Regions from separate parts of the Streptomyces sp. NPDC002265 genome, predicted to be linked through region 1. Evidence: riboswitches for the same ligand, from Rfam matches in the RefSeq annotation. Region 1 holds a riboswitch; the other holds the start of a gene.
The links. A riboswitch is a leader RNA that binds a small molecule or an ion and turns the genes downstream of it on or off. The one in region 1 is predicted to bind glycine.
Positions count from the first base shown of each region.

Region 2: linked by a shared signal. The riboswitch ahead of gcvT (glycine cleavage system aminomethyltransferase GcvT) and the one ahead of gcvP (aminomethyl-transferring glycine dehydrogenase) in region 1 are both predicted to bind glycine.

Region 1 is NZ_JBEOWS010000247.1:816-4,849, forward strand. Features, by position in the region: gene gcvP (aminomethyl-transferring glycine dehydrogenase) at 1-2,161, opposite strand, end outside; glycine riboswitch at 2,342-2,437, opposite strand; gene ABT085_RS32460 (PRC-barrel domain-containing protein) at 2,553-2,924, shown strand; gene ABT085_RS32465 (DNA polymerase IV) at 3,174-4,034, opposite strand, start outside.
Region 2 is NZ_JBEOWS010000007.1:52,712-56,745, forward strand. Features, by position in the region: gene ABT085_RS02515 (enhanced serine sensitivity protein SseB) at 139-942, opposite strand; gene ABT085_RS02520 (AAA family ATPase) at 1,041-1,715, opposite strand; glycine riboswitch at 1,966-2,066, shown strand; glycine riboswitch at 2,067-2,174, shown strand; gene gcvT (glycine cleavage system aminomethyltransferase GcvT) at 2,248-3,366, shown strand; gene gcvH (glycine cleavage system protein GcvH) at 3,475-3,852, shown strand; gene glyA (serine hydroxymethyltransferase) at 3,867-4,034, shown strand, end outside.

The DNA.
Region 1 (4,034 bases):
CGGGACCGCCGCCGCCGTGCGGGATGCAGAACGTCTTGTGCAGGTTCAGGTGCGAGACGTCGCCGCCGAAGTGCCCCGGCTTGGCGAGCCCCACGAGCGCGTTGAGGTTGGCCCCGTCCACGTAGACCTGGCCGCCCGCCTCGTGCACCTGAGCGCAGATGTCGGCGACATGCTCCTCGAACACGCCGTGCGTCGAGGGGTACGTGATCATCAGCACCGACAGCTGCTCACGGTGCTGCTCGATCTTCGCCCGGAGGTCCTCGACGTCGATCTCGCCGTCCTCGGCGGTCTTCACGACGACGACCTTCATACCGGCCATGACCGCACTGGCGGCGTTGGTGCCGTGCGCGGAGGACGGGATCAGGCAGACGGTCCGCTGGTCGTCACCGTTGGCCCGGTGGTAGCCGCGCACCGCGAGCAGACCGGCCAGCTCACCCTGCGAACCGGCGTTGGGCTGGAGGGACACCTTGTCGTAGCCGGTGACCTCGGCGAGCCGCTCCTCCAGCTCACGGATGAGCGTGAGGTAGCCCTGCGCCTGGTCGGCGGGCGCGAAGGGGTGCAGCTGGCCGAACTCGGGCCAGGTGACCGGCTCCATCTCGGTGGTCGCGTTCAGCTTCATGGTGCAGGAGCCCAGCGGGATCATGCCCCGGTCGAGCGCGTAGTCGCGGTCGGAGAGCTTGCGCAGGTAGCGGAGCATCGCGGTCTCCGAGCGGTGCTGGTGGAAGACCGGGTGGGTCAGGTAGACGTCGGTGCGCTGCAGCGCGGCCGGCAGGGTCTCCTCGGTGACCGCGTCCAGCGCCTCGATGTCGGCCTCGACCCCGAACGCCGTCCACACGGCGGCGAGCTGCGCGCGCGTGGTGGTCTCGTCGCAGGACATGGACACCCGGTCGGCGTCGACGAGGTGCAGGTTGACCCCGCGCTCGCGCGCGGCCGCCACGGTCTCGGCGGCCCGGCCCGGGACCCGCGCGGTGAGCGTGTCGAAGAACGCGCCGTGCACGACCTCGACACCGCCGGCGGTGAGGCCCGCGGCGAGGAGCGTGGCGTAGCGGTGGGTGCGGCCGGCGATCGCCTTCAGGCCGTCGGGCCCGTGGTAGACCGCGTACATGCCCGCCATCACGGCGAGCAGCACCTGCGCGGTGCAGATGTTGCTGGTCGCCTTCTCCCGGCGGATGTGCTGCTCACGGGTCTGAAGAGCGAGGCGGTAGGCCCGGTTGCCGTCGGCGTCGACGGAGACGCCCACGAGACGGCCGGGCAGGCTGCGCGCGAACTTCTCGTGCACCGCCATGTAGCCGGCGTGGGGTCCGCCGAAGCCCATCGGCACGCCGAAGCGCTGGGTGGTGCCGACCGCGATGTCCGCGCCCAGCTCGCCGGGCGAGGTGAGCAGCGTCAGCGCGAGCAGGTCGGCGGCGACCGTGACCAGCGCGCCCAGCTCGTGGGCCTGGTCGATGACCGGCTTGAGGTCACGCACGGCACCGGAGGCGCCCGGGTACTGGAGGAGGACACCGTTGATCTCGCGCTCGGCGATCTCGGCCGGGATGCCGTCGCTGAGGTCGGCGACGACCACCTCGACGCCGGTCGGCTCGGCGCGGGTCTCGATCACGGCGATGGTCTGCGGCAGCGCGTCCGCGTCGACCAGGAACAGGCCCTTCTTGTTCTTGCCCATGCGCAGGGACAGCGCCATCGCCTCGGCGGCGGCCGTGCCCTCGTCGAGCAGCGAGGCGCCCGAGGTCGGCAGCCCGGTGAGTTCGGCGACCGTCGTCTGGAAGTTCAGCAGCGCTTCCAGGCGGCCCTGCGAGATCTCCGGCTGGTACGGCGTGTACGCCGTGTACCAGGCCGGGTTCTCCATCACGTTGCGCAGGATGACGGGCGGCGTGAAGGTCCCGTAGTAGCCGAGGCCGATCATCGAGCCGAGGACCTGGTTGCGGTCGGCCAGGGAGCGCAGCTCGGCCAGCACCTCGGCCTCGGTGCGCGCGCCCGGCAGGTCCAGGGCGTCGGCGTTCTTGATCACATCCGGTACCGCGGCTGCCGTGAGGTCGTCCAGCGAGCCGTACCCGACCTGGGCGAGCATCTTGGCCCGTGCCTCGAGGTCGGGCCCGATGTGGCGCTGCTCGAACGGGATTCCCTGTTCGAGCTCGGAGAGCGGAATACGGTGGGCGGTCATTGCGGAGGCCTCCTGGTCTGACGCGACCTGCGAGGGGCACCCTGGCGCGGGTACCCGGACGGCCTCCCCCTCTGTCATCTCAACCTGAGAGCTTCACCGGATCGCCCGGAATGGGGTCACCGGCTTTCACCGTCGGTGAGGACGCGGGTCGTCGACACCCGTCCTGCTTTCCAGAGTGACCTCGTCCGTGCGGTACGTGTGCCTGAGAGATTCCGGGGAGGATTTGCTCCTTCGGCGCCTCCGGTGATGTCCGGAGGACTCTCCCGCACGGGGTCAGCAGCCGCTTGCCAGAGTACCAGCGACCTCAACACGGGAGTCTTCGAGTGGCCACCTTCCTGAATGTGCTCTTTTGTAGTGCTTACGGATGAGTTTGCGACCTGGAGGAGGGACCGTGCAGACCGATGTCGATCCGCGCAACCTGATCGGCCGCAAGGCGTTCGACCGCAACGGCACAAAGATCGGAACCGTCGACGAGGTGTACCTCGACGACGCCACCGGTGTACCGGAGTGGGCAGCCATACGTACCGGTCTGTTCTCGAGGGACGCTTTCGTCCCGCTCGAGCCCAGCGAACTGGTCGAGGGCGCACTGCGCGTCCCGTTCGACCGCACTCTGATCAAGGACGCCCCCGACTTCGGCGTCGGCCGTCACCTCTCCCCCGAACAGGAACTCCAGCTCTACCACCACTACGGCCTCGACATCGCAGCCCCGCCTCCCTTCCCGGACCACGACTTCGGCAAGCTGGCCGGCCCGGACGAGTCCTGACGCCGGCGCCCGCACCCGCCGGCCCACGGTGGCCCTGGAGAGCTGCCGCGGCCAGGCCCGGCACGCCCGCCGGAGACAGTTGGTCCCCTCGCCGACCTGCCTGGTCACCGTCGACGGCGATCGGGGTGCACCGGATGCCCGGTGACGGAGATCGCACCGCACCGGCACGCCCCGAGCCTCCCTCCGGTCCGTGACGTTCCGGACAGCCGGGGCTCCGTCCCGTCACCCGTCAGGTCTCCGAGCCCGCCGTCAGCCGGCCGCGTGCTCCGCAGCGCTCGACGGCTCCTCGGCCGGCGGTTCCCCCTCGGCCGCCGCATCCTCCTCCTCGGCGCCGCGGACCGCTCCCGGATCCTCGGCCTCCACCGGTCTTCGCCGCACCAGTGGCAGTGGATCCGCCGGTTCCAGGTCGGGGTCGTCGATCCGGAAGGTCCGCACCCGGCCGGGAGCCGAGTCGGGCGTCTCGAACCGTACGGTGACCCGGCCGAGACCGCTGCCCTGCACCCACCCGGGCCCGTGCTCGGCATGCCGTACGTCGTGTCCGGCCGGCCAGTGCCGCTCGACCGGCTCCGGCGGCTGCGGTACGGACTCGTCCGCTGCCGCCTCCTGCTCCACGGCGCCCGCCTGTTCGCCGGCCGCCTGCGCGAACAGATCCTCCTGCGTGTAGTCGGCCAGCCCCGTCACGCCCACCCCGAGCAGCCGTACACCGCCCGTGGTGTCCACGGAGTCGAGCAGCCTGGCCGCCGCCTCCCGCACGACGGCCGGATCGTCGGTGGGGCCGCGCAGCGTCTCGGACCGGGTCAGGGTGGAGAAGTCGTACCGCCGCACCTTCAGCACGATCGTCCGCCCGGACAGGCCCGCCCCGCGCAGCCGCCCCACGCACCGGTCGGCCAGCCGCGCCACCTCGAACCCCACCCTGAGCCGGTCGTGGATGTCGACGTCGTACGTGTCCTCGACCGACACCGACTTGGCCTCCCGCTCGGCCACCACGGGCCGGTCGTCGCGCGCCAGCGCCATCGCGTGCAGCGCGTGGCCGTGCGCCTTGCCCAGCAGCCGGACGAGCTCGTCCTCACCGGCCCCGGCGATCTCGTCGACCGTGGTGATCCCGGCCCG
Region 2 (4,034 bases), on a different contig from region 1:
AGTCGGCAACAGCCGCCCAGGAGTTCGGAGGTTGTTGCCGAGCGGCCGGGGCGGCCGGGGGACACCGGGGCCGGTGGCCGGTCGCCGGTGTCCGGTGGCCGACAACCGCTGTCCGGTCGCCGGTGTCCGCGTCCGCCGTCAGTGGCCGCGCTGGTAGAACGGGCGCACCCGCTCCCGCATCCACTCCGTCACCGGGTCCTCGACCACGTCGAGCAGGACGAGGTTGACCGGCCAGCGGACGGCGGCCCGGGCCAGCGCCCGGCCGAGCGCGTCCATCGGCAGGACCCGCAGGTCGCCCTCCCACCGGGACAGCTCGACCCCGACGAACAGCACGGGCTCGCCGGTCTCGACCTCGGCCAGGGCGCGGCGGGCCGTCAGCACGACCCCGGTCTCCGCGAACTCGGCCGATGCCGCGGCGAGGAAGTCCACCGGGTCGTCCTGCCAGTCCGGCTCGAACAGCCGCACCCGGCCGCCGCTCGCGAACCCGTCCAGCGGGGTCCGCCCGCTGCGGCACAGCTCCGCCACGGCCGGCGGCGGCAGCGGGATGCCCACCACGCCGTCGGGGTTCACGATGAGGCCGGCCTGCGGCGGCAGCCCGCGGGCGAACTCCACGGCCGGCGCGACGGTGTACGACATGTGCGTGCCGACGACCTGGCGGAACTGCTCCTCGGAGCTGAAGACCGGCACGTACACCTGGCCCTCGATCTCCAGTGTGGGCAGGTCGAGGGGGCCGCTGTGCGGGCCGCCGCCGTTGGGCAGCGGCACCCAGACGAAGCTGCGGCCGAGGACCTCGACGATCCGGCCGCCGGCCGTCGGGACGCCGACCGAGGCGGAGAGCACCTCCTCCAGTTCGTTGCCGGGCCATCCGCCGTGCGGATGGGGGTGCGCCTGTGCGGGGAAGCCCGCGGGAAGGTCCGCGGGAAGGTCCGCCGGGAAGTCCATCTCTCTACCGCCTGCTGGGAACCGCTGCTGTGGCTGAAAGGCTAACCGGTACGGGCCCGCGCGGGATCGTCCCCGGGACGGATCGGCGGCGGAACCGGTCAGGGGGCGAAGTCGATCCGGCGCAGGACGTCCGCCGCGTCCCGGTCCAGCAGGACCGCCGAGGCACAGCCCCGGGGCAGTTCGCCCCGCTCCACGGCGCGCAGCAGCCGGGCGGCCGCGCGGCGGTGGCGCAGGAAGGCGTAGCGCGACACACCGCGGCCCCGGTCGCGCTGCCCGGCCAGTGCCGCGGACGGGGTGACGTCGAGCAGCAGCAGGTGCAGGGTGCCGCCCCGGCGGCGGGCCGCGCGGGCCAGCCAGTCGCGCACCCAGGCCTGGGTGCCGCAGTCGTGCACGACGACTCCCCCGCCCGCGCGCAGCGCCCTGTGCAGCCCGGCGTAGTGGGCGAGGCGGACGAGCGGGCGGTAGACGGCGTACGGCAGGAAGCGCGGCGTCCGGCCGTCCCAGCGGTCGCGGGTGTCCTGGGAGTCGACGCCGACCCCCCGTACCGCCCGCCGCATCAGCGTGGACTTGCCGCTGCCGGGCAGGCCGGTGACCACGACCAGGTCGTGGGGGCCGAAGACCAGGCCGTGCGGGCTGTGCCCGGAGCGCTCGCGCAGATCGCGGACGACCGGTGCGGGCCGCGGGGCGCGCGTCTCGACCGCCGGGGCAGCGCTCTGCTCGGGCAGTGCGGTGGCCGAGCCGGCCACATACGCCGTGATCCTGTTCACCGTGATCGTCCTCCCCTGGGGTCAGGTAAGTCCTTTCCCCACTGAGCGTAAAGAGAAGGTAATGCGTGGCGCTTCGGGATTTCGTGCTCGTTCCGCCACAAGCCGGTGACAGCGGCGGCCCGCCCCCGGCCGGGCGCGCCGGGCGCACCCCCGGGGCGCGAGCACGGCGGGCCCGTGCCCCGGGGAGGCGAGGAGGGCCTGCCCCCGGCGCGACGAGGCGTGCAATGATGTGCGCGCCAACTGCATACCGGCCGTTTGAATCCGCGCGGGAGAGTTCCCGGCAGCCGTGCTGCCCGGGGCGCCGAAGGAGCAAGTCCCTCCCTTGAATCTCTCAGGCACCGTTACCGCGTGGGCGAGGCACATCTGAAAAGCGGACCGCTGTGACAGCGGTCCCACCCAAGGTGCAAGTCGTGTCCCCGAGTGGTCACGACGAACCTCTCAGGTTCCGATGACAGATGGGGAGGAACGACCTCGCCCTTCCCCGTGCTCGGATTCGCTCCCGCGCGGGGGACCCATCGCATTGGGAGACGACCGTCCGATGAGCAGCACGCCACCCCGTCACACCGCGCTCGACGCCCTGCACCGTTCGCTCGGCGCGACCATGACCGACTTCGCCGGCTGGGACATGCCCCTGCGCTACGGCTCCGAGCGCGACGAGCACACCGCGGTGCGCACGAAGGCCGGTCTGTTCGACCTCTCGCACATGGGTGAGATCACGGTGACCGGCCCGCAGGCCGCGCAGCTGCTGAACCACGCCCTGGTCGGCAACATCGCCTCCGTCGGCGTCGGCCGCGCCCGCTACACCATGATCTGCCAGGCCGACGGCGGCATCCTGGACGACCTGATCGTCTACCGGCTGGCCGAGACCGAGTACATGGTCGTCGCCAACGCCTCCAACGCGCAGGTCGTGCTCGACGCGCTGGTGGAGCGGGCGGCCGGCTTCGACGCCGAGGTCCGCGACGACCGCGACGCCTACGCGCTGATCGCCGTGCAGGGCCCGGAGTCCCCCGGCATCCTCAAGTCGCTCACCGACGCCGACCTCGACGGCCTGAAGTACTACGCGGGCCTGCCCGGCACCGTCGCGGGCGTCCCCGCGCTGATCGCGCGCACCGGCTACACCGGCGAGGACGGCTTCGAGCTGTTCGTGGCCCCGGCCGACGCGGAGCGGCTGTGGCAGGCGCTGACCGAGGCGGGCGCGCCCGTCGGGCTGGTCCCGTGCGGTCTGTCCTGCCGGGACACGCTGCGCCTGGAGGCGGGCATGCCGCTGTACGGGCACGAGCTGACCACCTCCCTGACGCCCTTCGACGCCGGTCTCGGCCGGGTCGTGAAGTTCGAGAAGGAGGGTGACTTCGTGGGCCGCGAGGCGCTGACCGAGGCGGCCGCCCGCGCCCAGGACAACCCGCCGCGCGTCCTGGTCGGCCTGGTCGCCGAGGGCCGCCGCATCCCGCGCGCCGGCTTCGCGGTCGTCGTCGGCGGCGAGGTGATCGGCGAGGTCACCTCGGGCGCGCCGTCCCCCACGCTGGGCAAGCCGATCGCCATGGCGTACGTCGACGCGGCACACGCGGTGCCGGGCGCGCCGGGAGTCGGCGTGGACATCCGGGGCACTCACGAGCCGTACGAGGTCGTGGCTCTGCCCTTCTACAAGCGCCAGAAGTAGACACTGGGCGCGGTCCACATGTGACACCGCGCACTTTCCGCTGCTCAGCGGCGGTTCCCGTTGTCCCCCATTCAGCAGCACTTCCCTGCGTACAGGAGAATTCAGGCCATGAGCAACCCCCAGCAGCTGCGCTACAGCAAGGAGCACGAGTGGCTGTCGGGCGCCGAGGACGGCGTCTCGACGGTCGGCATCACGGAGCACGCGGCCAACGCGCTCGGCGATGTCGTCTTCGTACAGCTCCCGGAGGTCGGTGACACGGTGGCCGCGGGCGAGACCTGCGGCGAGCTGGAGTCGACCAAGTCGGTCAGCGACCTGTACTCCCCCGTCGACGGCGAGATCACCGAGGTCAACGAGGACGTGGTGAACGACCCGTCGCTGGTGAACTCGGCCCCCTTCGAGGGCGGCTGGCTGTTCAAGGTGCGCGTCACGGGCGAGCCCGCCGAGCTGCTCTCCGCCGACGAGTACACCGCCTTTTCCGCCGGCTGAGGAGTCCCGGACACATGTCGCTTCTGAACACGCCCCTGCACGAGCTCGACCCGGACATCGCCGCCGCGGTCGACGCCGAGCTGCGCCGCCAGCAGTCCACCCTGGAGATGATCGCCTCCGAGAACTTCGCGCCGGTCGCGGTGATGGAGGCACAGGGCTCGGTCCTGACCAACAAGTACGCC